Regions from separate parts of the Roseixanthobacter psychrophilus genome, predicted to be linked through region 2. Evidence: predicted binding sites of a transcription regulator. Region 2 holds the regulator's gene; the other holds the start of a gene.

Region 1 (6,298 bases), on a different contig from region 2:
GTGGTCCACCACTGCGCCCTCGCCAACGAAACCGCCGAGGCGCAGATAGCCCTTCACCAGGGGAGGCAGAGCGTGCAGCGCCGCCTTCATGTTGATCTCGCCCTTGGGGATGCGGTCCATGGACACATAACGCTTGTCGAGGGCGCGGGCGCGCCATTCCACTGGCGCCAGCGCATGATGGTGGAGGAACGACAGCTGCAGGGCGAGCGCCTCGGGGTCAGTTCCCTCCAGGCTCGCGCAGCCGATCATCACGTCGATATTGTTGCGCAGGATATAAGCCCACACGCCGTGCCAGAGCAGCTCGACGGTGCGTTTGTTGCGGTACGGCTTGAGCACGCAGGAGCGTCCAAGCTCCAGGAATTTCAGGCCCGGATGCGCGTCGACGATGCGGTTTACGTCAAACTCGCTCTGGGTATAGAAGCCGCCGTGGCGATCCGCGACCTCCTGCTTCAGCAGGCGATAGGTGCCGACCACCTTGGGCTTGCGCCGGCCGAGCACCATCTTGCCGGCCTCATAATCGAGCACCAGCATGTGGTCGCAGATGGAGTCGAACGCATCCACGTCGCGCCGGGCGATGCGAGCCGCAGCGTCCGGGACGGCGGACATCTCCTCGTAGAAGACCTTGTAGCGCAGGCGCTGGGCGCGGCGCACGTCGCGCGCGGTGCGGGCGAGGCGCACTTCCAGCGGCCCGAGCCGGCCGAGCACCACGGGTTCGCCGAAGGGGACCGCCTCGCGGTGGCGGATGCCGGAATAGGCGCGGAAATCCGAGACCAGCTTCTGCGGGCCATTCAGCGGCAGCTTTCCGGCATCGCGCGCAACGGGGGGCGCGAACAAGGGCGCGCCGAACTTGCTGCCGGGCAACTTGGCGAAGCCTTCCTTGGCCACATCAATGCCGCGGCCGACCAAAGCGGGCCAGCTGAAGGGCTGCGGGTCAAATCCGGGACCGGACTGTTCTTGGCGTTTCATGCAACGACCCCCTCCTCGGGCCGCCGCTGGCCGGCGGCGGTTCCATGGGACGCCGCACGCCGCCCTGACGAGCGCGAAAGCGGGGCCCGCGCATTGTGCGCGTCTGTCCCGCGTGACCACAACATTCACCATAGTTTTCCTACGGCTATGTGACAATGACGGAATGTGACACCCGCCTTCGTCATATGACATACGCCCGCGCATTGCGGGACCTTGCGACCCATGCTAGCGCGATGACATACCGTAAGGTTGCAGGGATTCGGGGGTGTCATGTCCAAGATTCGGTTTTTGTCGCGCATTGCCGGTTGCGCCCTCATCCTCGCCGTGGCGGGCTCCGCTGTGGTGCAGGCCCAGTCCGTGCCGGCTGCCGCCTCGGTCTCCACCATCGTCGTTCCGGGCGTGGGCACCATGAATGTGCTCAGCTACAAGGCGCGGTTCGTCTCGGCTGATCCCGCCACCCGCCGGGTGGTGCTGGAAACCCCGAACGGCAAGCGCTGGGCGGTGATCGCGCCGCCGCTGCTAGGAGATGTGATGCAGCTCGCCAATAGCCGGCAGTTGCTGATCCGGGTGCTGCCCGGCCTCGTCACCGCCCTCGGCAAGGCGCACCAGGGTACGCCGGGCGTGGCGATCTCGGAACTGGTGCTCAAGGACGGTCTGCCGGGCTGGCCCGAGGATTACGGCTTCCGGGAAATCACCATCACTTCGATGCTGGTGAATATCGACAAGGCCAACGGCACCATCAGCTTCGAGGGCCTGGACGGGCTGGTGCGGACGGTCAAGGCGGCCAATCCGCAGGTGCTCGCCGATCTGCAGAAGGTGGAGCTGGGCGATCTGTGCCAGATCACCTATTACGAAGGCCTCGCCATCAACGCCATGTAGCGTTCGCCTATCTGGGGCTCGCTGGCGCGGCGGGGGGTCAAGCGGCGGCGCGTGGCCGTTCCGCCATGGCGCGATAGGCCAGCGCCTCGGCCAGATGCTTGCGGCCCAGGCTCTCCGCGCCTGCAAGGTCTGCCAGCGTGCGCGCCACCTTGAGCACGCGGTGATAGCCCCGGGCCGACAGGTTCATGGCGCTCGCCGCGTCGCGGAGCAAGGCGAGTCCGGCTGCATCCGGGCGCGCCACCACCTCGAGCAAGGCCCCCGAGGCGTGGGCGTTGATACGCACGTCCGGCCGGTCGAGGGCGGCATAGCGCTCGGCCTGGAGCGCGCGCGCGGCCGCAACCCGCGCGGCGATTTCCTTTGAGCCCTCGGTCGGCGCGGGAAGAACCAGATCGGCTGCGGTGACGGCCGGCACGTCAAGATGCATGTCGATGCGATCGAGGAACGGGCCGGAGAGGCGCGCCAGGTAGTCCTCCTGGCAGCGTGGTCCCCGCTTGCAGGTAAAGCCGGGATCTCCGGCATGGCCACAGCGGCACGGGTTCATGGCGGCGATCAATTGGAACCGAGCGGGATAGGTGACGCGGTGGTTGGCGCGCGCGATCAGCACATCGCCGGTTTCCAGCGGCTGGCGCAGGGAATCCAGCACCTGGGGCGAGAATTCGGGTAGTTCGTCCAGGAACAGGACCCCATGATGGGCGAGCGAAACCTCACCGGGCTTGGCCTTCGCCCCGCCGCCCACCATGGCCGCCATGCTGGCCGAATGGTGCGGGGCGCGGAACGGGCGGCGATCCACCAGCGCGCCGTCGAGGATCGCGCCGGCCACCGAGGCGACCATGGAGACATCGAGCATCTCGACCGGGGAGAGCGGCGGCAGGATGGAGGGCAGGCGTTGCGCCAGCATGGATTTTCCGGCGCCGGGCGGCCCCACGTAGAGCAGATTATGGCCGCCGGCTGCCGCCACTTCCAGTGCGCGCTTGGCGGTTTCCTGGCCCTTCACGTCTTTCAGATCCAGGTCCGATCCGCCGGGCGGGCGCAGGCGCGGATCAGGGCGGGCCAGAACTTGTCGGCCGGTGACATGGTTCGCAAGCTGGATCAGCGAGAGCGGTGCGAGGATTTCCATATCGGGGCTGGCCCAGGCGGCTTCGGCGCCGCAGGCGGCGGGGCAGATCAGGCCGTGCCCGCGCGCATTGGCGCCGATTGCGGCGGGAAGCACGCCGGCCACGGCGGCGATGGACCCGTCGAGCCCGAGTTCCCCGACCACAGTGAAGCCGGCGAGCGCATCGCTCGGTATGGCACCGATGGCGGCCATCAGGCCGAGCGCGATGGGAAGGTCGTAATGGGACCCCTCCTTCGGCAGGTCGGCCGGTGCGAGGTTTATGGTGATGCGGCGGGCCGGCAGCGCGAGGCCCGAGGCGATGAGGGCGGCGCGCACGCGCTCCTTGGCTTCCGTCACGGCCTTATCCGGCAGGCCCACGATGGTGAAGGCTGGCAGGCCGGGCGCAACATGCACCTGCACGTCCACGGGCCGGGCATCGACGCCCTCGAATGCCACTGTCGCTACACGCTGGATCACGCCCGCCCCCCGGCTCGCCCCGTATCTTACGGTAGTGGAGGGCGCGCCTGCTGACAAGAACATATTGGGAACGTTGGCCCTTATGTGGCCCTTACGCCGCAACACCGGATTTCCGATGGCGGCCTTACGACATGCGGGCGGATAAGGGCTGCCGTGAGGATATGCCCATGACCGAGTTGCATCCGTTCCACCTTGCGCCCTACGCCCGCCGGCAGGCGCTCCCTCTCTTCGGGCGTCGTTCCGGCGGGCATGTCCCTCCCGGGCCGCTGACCCGCATGGCGCTGAAGGTGTTGATCTTCGGGCCGGTCGTGTTGCTGGCCTTCGCCTTGAATGCGGCTTTCGGCTGAAGCCGAGGCCGCGCGTCCCCTTGATGTCCCGGCACGGTGTGCCAGCTGCGGAAGGTCGATCCATGACCCATGTCCAATCCTCTTCCCACGCGTCCAGCTTCAAAGGCTCGACCCGCCCGCTGGCCGATCGCGACGCGCCGGAGCCCTTCGGTTCCGCCGAATGGGGCAGCCTTGGCGGCAATGCGCGCCTCCTGCCGCTCGCGTTCGGCCCGGTGCGTAACGCAATGCCGGTATGCGCCCGCTTTCTGCTGGTCGCGTTTGCCCTCGCCTGCATCATTGCTATGGTGCGATGAGTTGGGACATTGGCCCGCAACTGTTCCCCGCGCGCGGTGGTCGCGCCTGAACCAAAAGCCCTGATCATGACGATGACAGACCTTCTGGAGGGCGAGCATGAGCGCCTCATCTCCGCGCAGTTCGGCCCGCAGGCCGCCGCTTATGTGACAAGCGCGGTGCACGCGAAGGGCGCGGATCTTGACGCCTTGGCGCAGATGATGTCAGGGCGCGGTGCGGCCCGCGTGCTCGATCTTGGGTGCGGCGGCGGCCATGTCAGCTTCACCGTGGCGCCCCATGTGGCACACGTGGTGGCCTATGATCTCTCCGATCGCATGCTGGAAGCCGTAGCGGCCGAGGCGGGTCGGCGCGGCCTCGCCAATATCGAAACCGCACAGGGCGTGGCAGAGAAGCTGCCGTTTCCGGACGCGACGTTCGATTTCGTGATCTCGCGCTACAGCGCGCACCATTGGCGCGATCTCTCCGCCGGGCTCGCCGAGACCAGACGGGTGCTGAAACAAAGTGGCCGCGCTATTTTCATGGATGTGGTCGCCCCGCCATCCGCTGTGCTCGACACTTTTCTTCAGGCCGTCGAACTGCTGCGTGATCCGTCCCATGCCCGGGACTTTGCGGTGCGCGAATGGGTGGAGCGCGCACGTGAGGCGCGGCTCGCATGTCAATCGGTCACCGATGGCCGGCTGCGGCTGGAGTTCGGGTCCTGGATCGCCCGCATCAATACATCGGAGCTTCATGCGGCGGCCATCCGCGCGCTGCAGGAGATGGCCGTCAGCGACGTGCGTGACCATTTCGCGATCGAGGCCGACGGCAGCTTCACGCTGGATACCGCGACCCTCGTGTTTGCGCCCGCCTGAGCGTCGCGGACCTTACTTTTTCTGCTCCAGCATGAGGTTGCCCTGCTTCTGGATCAGCGCCTTCGCCTTCTCCGCCATCAGGTGCAGCAGCCAGGGCAATTCCACGGCGAGATGAACCGCCGTATCGGCCACATCGAGCGTGCCGTGGGCGGTGTGGCCGAGCACGCCGACGCGGAACTGCAGGTGGGAATCGGTCCAGGTCTCCTCCATCACCTGCAGCTTGTCGCCGAACTTGGCGCGCACGCTGGTGAGGCCGCCCTGCAGGCGACGCGTCGCCTCCGCCTTGCCGAGCTTGTGGGGAATGGAAACGGTCAGGGGTTGGGGCATGGCGTCACCTCGACACGGGATAAGGACGCGTTCAGGCGGCGCGCTTTTCCTCGATCTTATCCCAGATCTGCGCGGCGATATCGGGGCCGCCGAGCCGCTTGATGGCGCGCAGCCCGGTGGGCGAGGTGACGTTGATCTCGGTCAGATTGCCGTCGATCACGTCGATGCCGACGAACAGCAGGCCGCGCGCGCGCAGCTCCGGGCCGATGCGCCTGCAGATTTCCTGCTCGCGGTGGGTGAGGTCCGTGGGCTTTGCCGCGCCGCCGCGCACCATGTTGGAACGCAGATCGCCTTCGCTGGGCACGCGGTTGACCGCGCCGGCGGCTTCCCCGTCCACCAGGATGATGCGCTTGTCGCCGTGCTTCACGGCCGGCAGGAAGCGCTGGATCACCCAGGGCTCGCGGAAGGTGACGGCGAAGAAATCATAGAGCGAGCCGAAATTCAGGTCGTCGGCGGTCAGGCGGAACACGGCGCCGCCGCCATGGCCGTAGAGCGGCTTCATCACCACGTCGCCGAACTCGGCGCGGAAGGCCTTGATCTCGGCGAGGTCGCGGGTGATCAGAGTGGGCGGCATCAGGTCCGGGAAGTCGGTGACGAAAATCTTCTCTGGCGCGTTGCGCACCTGGGCCGGGTCATTCACCACCAGGGTCTTGGGATGGATGCGCTCCAGGAAATGGGTTGAGGTCACATAGGCCATGTCGAACGGCGGGTCCTGGCGCAGCAGCACCACGTCATAATCTGAAAGCGCCACGCGCCGTTTCTCGCCCAGGGTGAAATGCTTGCCCGCCTCGTCGGCGACGGTGAGCGGCTCGACGGTGGCGAACACCTTGCCGTCGCGCATGGCGAGCTGGTCGGGGGTGTAGTGCACCAGCGCGTGGCCGCGCTTCTGGGCTTCGAGCAGAAGCGCGAACGTGGAATCGCCGGCAATATTGATGCGGGCGATATGGTCCATCTGGACCGCGACCTGAAGGGCCATGGAAATCTCCGGCGGGGCGCCCGGCAAAGGCGTGTCGAGCCTTATCTATAGGCGCATCCGCCTTGCCGCCAGACCGGCGCGGCGCCGCGCT
Region 2 (6,298 bases):
TCGAGGCGGCGGCACGCGCCGCAAGCCCGGTCCGTCCGTTCGCCGGCGCCCTGCGCGCGGCCCTGGACGCCGGCCGCACGGCGCTGATCGCCGAGATCAAGAAGGCCAGTCCCTCCAAGGGCCTGATTCGGGCCGACTTCGATCCGCCCGCGCTCGCTCGCGCCTATGAGGCCGGGGGCGCGACCTGCCTTTCGGTGCTCACCGACACGCCCTCGTTCCAGGGCGCGCCGGAATTCCTGATGGCCGCCCGCGCCGCTGTCTCGCTGCCGGTGCTGCGCAAGGATTTCATGTACGACACCTATCAGGTGGCGGAGGCGCGGGCCTGGGGCGCCGACTGCATTCTCATCATCATGGCCGGCGTAGATGACGCGCTGGCCCGCGATCTGCTTGATGCGGCGACCGCCTACGGCATGGACGCCATTGTGGAAGTCCATGATTCCGAGGAGTTGGACCGGGCGCTTGCCCTGCCCTGCACGTTGGTCGGAATCAACAACCGCAATCTGCGCACGTTCGAAACCACGCTGGCAACCAGCGAGAGCCTGGCGCCCCGCGTGCCGAAGGACCGGATCTGCATCGGCGAGAGCGGCATCTTCACGCAGCAGGACGTGGCGCGGCTCGCCGGCATCGGCATCGGCACGATCCTGGTGGGCGAAAGCCTCATGCGGCAAACCGATGTCGCATCCGCGACCCGAACGCTGCTTGCGGCGTAAACTTGCCGTATACGTCACCTTGAAGTCTAATGCCGTCCCGTCCACCCGCCAACGAGGTGGATGCGCAAATGACGACCAAGGGAGAATGCTCATGAAGACGCTGCTTCTGGCGGCCGCGCTGTCCATCGCCGCCCTTCCCATCGCCGCCCTGCCCGCGCGCGCCGCCGATGTGACCGGCACCTGGGCGACGCCGACCAAAAACGGACTGGTAGAGATCACCCGGTGCGGCAGTTCCGTGTGCGGCCGGCTCGTTTCGTCCGACGGCATCAAGGCCGACCCGGGCCTGAAGGATGTCAATAATTCCAACGCGGCCCTGCGGACCCGCCCGCTGAAGGGCCTGCAGATTCTCCAAGGCTTCGCAGGTGGCCCGGCCGAATGGACGGGCGGCGAGATCTATAATGCCGACGACGGCAAGACCTATAGCGCCACCTTGCGCCTCGACGGCGACAATACGCTGAACGTGCGCGGGTGCGTGATCGTGCCCTTCTGCAAGACCCAGACCTGGACCAGGAGCCGCTGACGCCATGTCCGAACTGACCCACCTCGATGCCCAGGGCGCCGCGCGCATGGTCGATGTCGCGGACAAGGCGGTGACCGCGCGCGAGGCTCTGGCGGAGGGCCGGGTCATCATGGCGTCCGAGACGCTGGACCTCATTTTGTCCGGCAATGCGAAGAAGGGCGACGTCCTCGGCGTCGCCCGCATTGCCGGCATCATGGCCTCCAAGCGCACGCACGAGCTGATTCCGCTCTGCCATCCCCTGATGCTCTCGAAGGTCGAGGTGGAGATAGCGCCGGATGCCGCCCTCCCCGGTCTCGTGGTGCGCGCGCGGGTGAAGGTAAGCGGCCAGACCGGCGTCGAGATGGAAGCGCTCACTGCGGTTTCCATCGCCTGCCTGACCATTTACGACATGGCGAAGGCGGCCGACCGCGGCATGCGCATCGAGGGGGTTCGCCTGTTGGAAAAATCCGGCGGACGCTCCGGCGAATGGCGCGCCGCAGGCGCCTGAGCGAATTCAGATCGAAACCAGTCAAAGACCGTGGTCGTTGGTATAACGCATCCGAACGCATAATGGATTCGGAGCAGGCGACATGGCCTTGATGCCCGTGGATGAGGCGCTTGCGCTTGTGGTGGCGGGCATCGCTGCGCTGCCGGTCGAGAGCGTGAGCGTGGCCGAGGCCACCGGCCGGGTGCTTGCAAGCGATCTCTGGGCGTTGCGCAGCCAGCCGGCGGCCGACATGTCGGCCATGGACGGATACGCAGTTTCCAGCGCCGACATCGCAGAGGTCCCGGCCACGCTGCGGGTCATCGGCGAATCCGCCGCCGGCCGTCCTTTTGCCGGCACGATCGCGCCGGGCGAGACGGTGCGGATCTTCACCGGGGCCTTGCTACCGCACGGTGCCGACACGGTGGTGATCCAGGAGAACATCACCCGCGACGGCGCAACCATCACCACGACCGTGCATACCGCCCCGCTGCGCAATGTGCGCAAGGCCGGTTTCGACTTCCCGGCCGGCGGCCTCATCCTACGGGCAGGGCATCGCCTCACCGACCGCGACGTGATGCTGGCCGCTGCCGCAAATCATGCGCGCCTTGATGTTCGCGCCCGGCCGAAGGTGGGCATTCTGCAGACCGGCGACGAACTGGTGCGGCCCGGCTCGGGAACCGGCGCGCTCTCGGAGGTGGTGGTCTCGAACGTGTACGGGCTCGCCGCACTTGCGCGCGCCTGCGGCGCGGAGCCGGTGGATCTCGGCCTGGTGGGTGATTCCCTGGAGGCCACCCGCGCCGCCATCCGGGCTGCGGCCGAATCGGGGGTCGACGTGCTGGTGACCTCGGGCGGCGCCTCGGTGGGCGAACACGACCTGATCGCGCCCGCGCTGCGGGACGAAGGGGTCGCCCTCACCATTCACAGAATCGCGCTGCGGCCGGGAAAGCCGCTGATGTTCGGCGCGCGCGGCGCGATGCAAGTGCTCGGGCTGCCGGGCAATCCGGTCTCCGCCTATGTCTGCGCGGTGCTGTTCCTCACCACCTTGCTGAACGCCCTGCAGGGCGCCTCCAGGCTGGCACCGGAGCCCCGGCCGGCACGGCTCGGCGCGCCCACCCGGGCGAACGATTCCCGCATCGATTACATGCGCGCTACCCTCTCCCATGCCGAGGACGGCGCCGTGTGCGCTACCCCTCTGCCGATCCAGGACAGCTCGATGCTCTCGACCCTCGCCGCGGCCGATTGCCTGCTGATCCGCCCCGCCTTTGCCCCTCCGGGCGCGGTGGGCGACCCCTGCATGATCCTCCCGTTTCCCTCCTGAAATACCGTTTACGAGATGTTCACCCTTGCGGAACACAAAAGGAACAGCTAATGCTTGTTCATGATTTGTTTCGTTTTCTGTGATGTCTCTCGGGCATCGCTTGAAAAGCGGAAATTGGGATGGGGGCGGACGAGGCCATGCTGACGCGCAAGCAATACGACCTTTTGCGTTTCATCCATGAGCGCTTGAAAGAGACCGGCGTTCCTCCCTCTTTCGACGAGATGAAGGAAGCGCTGGATCTTCGCTCCAAGTCCGGCATTCATCGCCTGATCACGGCGCTGGAAGAGCGTGGCTTCATCCGCCGCCTGCCAAATCGCGCCCGTGCCTTGGAAGTGGTGCGCCTGCCCGACAGCGCGGCGCCTGGCCTTGCGGCCAGTCGCTCCTCCGGCGGCGGGCGTGGCTTCTCCCCGAGCGTGATCGAGGGCAGCCTTGGACGGGTCCGCCCACCGATGGAAGACGAGGATGCCTCGCCCACGGTCACCGTGCCGGTTATGGGCCGCATCGCCGCCGGCTCGCCGATCTCGGCCATACAGACGCGCAGCCATACCTTGAACGTGCCGCCGGAAATGCTTGGCTCGGGCGAGCATTTCGCCCTTGAAGTGCGCGGCGACAGCATGATCGAAGCCGGCATCCTCGATGGCGACACGGTGCTGATCCGCAAATGCGATACGGCTGAGACCGGCGATATCATCGTCGCTTTGGTGGACGACGAGGAAGCCACCTTGAAGCGCCTGCGCAAAAAGGGCGCCTCCATCGCCCTCGAAGCTGCCAACCCGGCTTATGAGACGCGGATCTTCGGTCCCGACCGGGTGCGCGTCCAAGGCCGGCTCGTGGGATTGATGCGCCGTTATTGAGATCTTCTCGGGCGGCCATCCCTGCCCGCCAGATGTTTTAATCCCTTGAGCTTCGCGCGCTCCCCTCTCTCCCGAATGCGACGGCTGAACTAGCGCAAGGCATCCTCCTGCGCCTGCGAGGCGGAGTTCGATGCCGTCGACGGCTCTGCCATAGGCGGCAACAGTGGCATCCAGGGCCTCTGTCGCTGGGGCGTGCGGGCTGGCGCGACGCGCCAAAGCTCCTCGGGGCGCATGGCGCCGGCGACGTGGAACAGCGCGAGGGTCCCGGTGCGCGCCATGTCTGTCGGTGTGACCACCTGCGCCGGGCATTTGATGGGGGCGGGATTGGGGCTCACCACCAGAACCGCATTCAGGCAATCGGCTTCCAGCCCCTCCGGGCGACGCGAAACAGCGACGATGCCGCCGGACGTGCGGGCCGTGCATCCCATCCGGTCGCAAAGGAAGGCGTCGGCGAGGCCCGGGGATTGCGGGCTGCGTGCATCGCTCTCGCGGCTCAGCCATTGCTCCGCCACCATCTTGTTCGCGGACGCCCCGAGGATCGAGAGCGTCCCGTCCGCGATACGCACCGCCACCGTCCGCCCATCGGGCGCGATGAGAATATCGGGGCGCAGCGGGGCGCCGCCGAGCAAGAAGGCCGCGGCGGCGGGAAGCAATGCAATCGCCGCCAGCCGGGTGCGCATGAGGCACAGGCACAACAGGGCAAGGCTCAGGACAAGGACCGCCACCGGGTTGAACCAATCGGTCCTCAGGCCCGCGCCGGGCAGCGCAGCGACCCGGTCGGAGACCGCGACCATGATGTCGATGCCGACGCCCATCACCGGCCACGCCAGGGAATCCCAGCCGAACGGCAGCAGCAGAACCCCGAGCAGGCCGAACGGCATCACGAGAAAGCTCACCGCCGGCATGGCCGCGAGATTGGAGAGAAGGCCATAGGCGCCGACCCGGTGGAAATGCAGCGCCCCATAAGGCGCCGTCGCAAGCCCCGCCACCAGCGAGGTCAGCGCCAGGGTGCCGACGAACAGCGCGGCTTTCAGCGCGGCGCGTCCCGCCAAGCCGTGCGCCGCCCAACCGAGCCGCAGCGGGCGCAGGCGTTCGAACGCGGCGATAAGCGCCAGTGTCGCCGCGAACGACATCTGCATGCCGGGATCGAGCACCGAGACCGGGGCGATCGCCAGCACCAGCACCGCCGCCACCGCGACGCTGCGCAAGGTCAAAGCGGCCCGCCCCACCATCACCCCCAGCAGCACCAGCCCCAGCATGAGAAACGAGCGCTGCGCTGCGACGTCGTTTCCCGACAGCACGAGATAGGCCGCGCTCCCGAGCAGCGCGCATCCCGCCGCCAGGGATTTCACCGGTGCTCCCAGCGACAGCGGTGGAAATAGTGCGAGCACGCCGCGCACCAGCGCAAACAGCGTGCCCGCCACCAGCGCCATGTGCAGGCCGGAGATGGACAGCACATGGGTGAGGCCCGACAGGCGCATGCTCTCCTCGACCGCCGGGGTGATCGAGGAGCGGTCTCCGGTCACCAAGGCGACCGCGATGTCGGCGGCGGAGCCGCGCAGCACGCGACGGATCTTCTCGGCGAGCGCTACACGCACCCCATGAACGGTTGCGGCGATCTGCACGCTGAAGGGCGGCGCGGTGGCAAGTGCGATCGGCTTCGGCGGACCCAAGGAGAAGCCGACCGCATCGATGCCGGCGAACCAGGGCGCGCGGCCGAAATCATGGGCGCCCGGCATCGCCGGCCCGAGCGGCGGCAGCAGGCGGGCGGGCAGGCTCAGGCTCGCCCCCACCTGCGGCGCCGAGCCGCGCGGCAGCGACAGGCGCACCCGCTCGGGCTTCACATCGAGCCCCTTGGCCTTGGCGGTCTCGACCCGTAGGATGATGCGGTCGGCGCTCGCCCGCTTCTCCAGATGCTCCACATAGCCTGTCAGCTGAACGGTGCCGGCCGGCGGGATGAGGACCGGGCGGGCGATGCGGGCGGTCTGCAGGCAGGCCATCGTGAAGCCGCAACTGAGTGCGAGCACCGCGCTCAGCGCGGCGAACGAGAACGCCCGTGCGCGCGCCGCGATGGTTGCCGCCAGCAGTGCCGCCGTCAGCACGAGGCTGGCGACAAGCGAGGGCTCCTGGTCCGCGCCGAAATAAAGCAGGATCCCGGCCGCGAACAGCACCGGCAGCCACAGCACCAGGCGGCCCGCCTCCGCCTCCGCCATAAGGTCGGCGATGAGGGCGGCGCCGAACCGCGCGCGCAGGTCCGCGAGGAACATGGTCGCGCGCAGCCTTGGCACCGCGCGGCCGGTCCACGCAAGCGCGCGCGCCGCGCCCTTCGCGGCGCGCGGCGGGTCTTCATCGCCGGTGTGTGATGTCCTTGCCATGCCCCCGCGTTCCCCAACGCGCCGGCCTATGCTACACGGGCGCCGCCCGCGCGCC

What was found. Region 2 encodes LexA, which represses DNA repair genes until DNA is damaged. Its sites were predicted from a motif close to TGTTCNNNNTGTGTTCNG; they were not measured.
Region 1: a site for LexA is predicted at 3,471-3,488, ahead of V5F77_RS00970 (YifB family Mg chelatase-like AAA ATPase). Genes of this name have one in related genera too.

Annotation. Positions count from the first base shown of each region.
Region 1 covers NZ_JBAFWT010000001.1:214,166-220,463, reverse strand. Annotated here, with positions in the region: gene V5F77_RS00980 (GNAT family N-acetyltransferase) at 1-966, opposite strand, end outside; gene V5F77_RS00975 (hypothetical protein) at 1,237-1,845, shown strand; gene V5F77_RS00970 (YifB family Mg chelatase-like AAA ATPase) at 1,883-3,415, opposite strand; gene V5F77_RS00965 (hypothetical protein) at 3,583-3,762, shown strand; gene V5F77_RS00960 (hypothetical protein) at 3,825-4,055, shown strand; gene V5F77_RS00955 (class I SAM-dependent methyltransferase) at 4,122-4,904, shown strand; gene V5F77_RS00950 (polyhydroxyalkanoic acid system family protein) at 4,917-5,231, opposite strand; gene gshB (glutathione synthase) at 5,263-6,207, opposite strand.
Region 2 covers NZ_JBAFWT010000020.1:49,362-55,659, reverse strand. Annotated here, with positions in the region: gene trpC (indole-3-glycerol phosphate synthase TrpC) at 1-710, shown strand, start outside; gene V5F77_RS17370 (DUF2147 domain-containing protein) at 802-1,230, shown strand; gene moaC (cyclic pyranopterin monophosphate synthase MoaC) at 1,235-1,717, shown strand; gene V5F77_RS17360 (molybdopterin molybdotransferase MoeA) at 1,800-3,014, shown strand; gene lexA (transcriptional repressor LexA) at 3,152-3,868, shown strand; gene V5F77_RS17350 (ComEC/Rec2 family competence protein) at 3,958-6,243, opposite strand.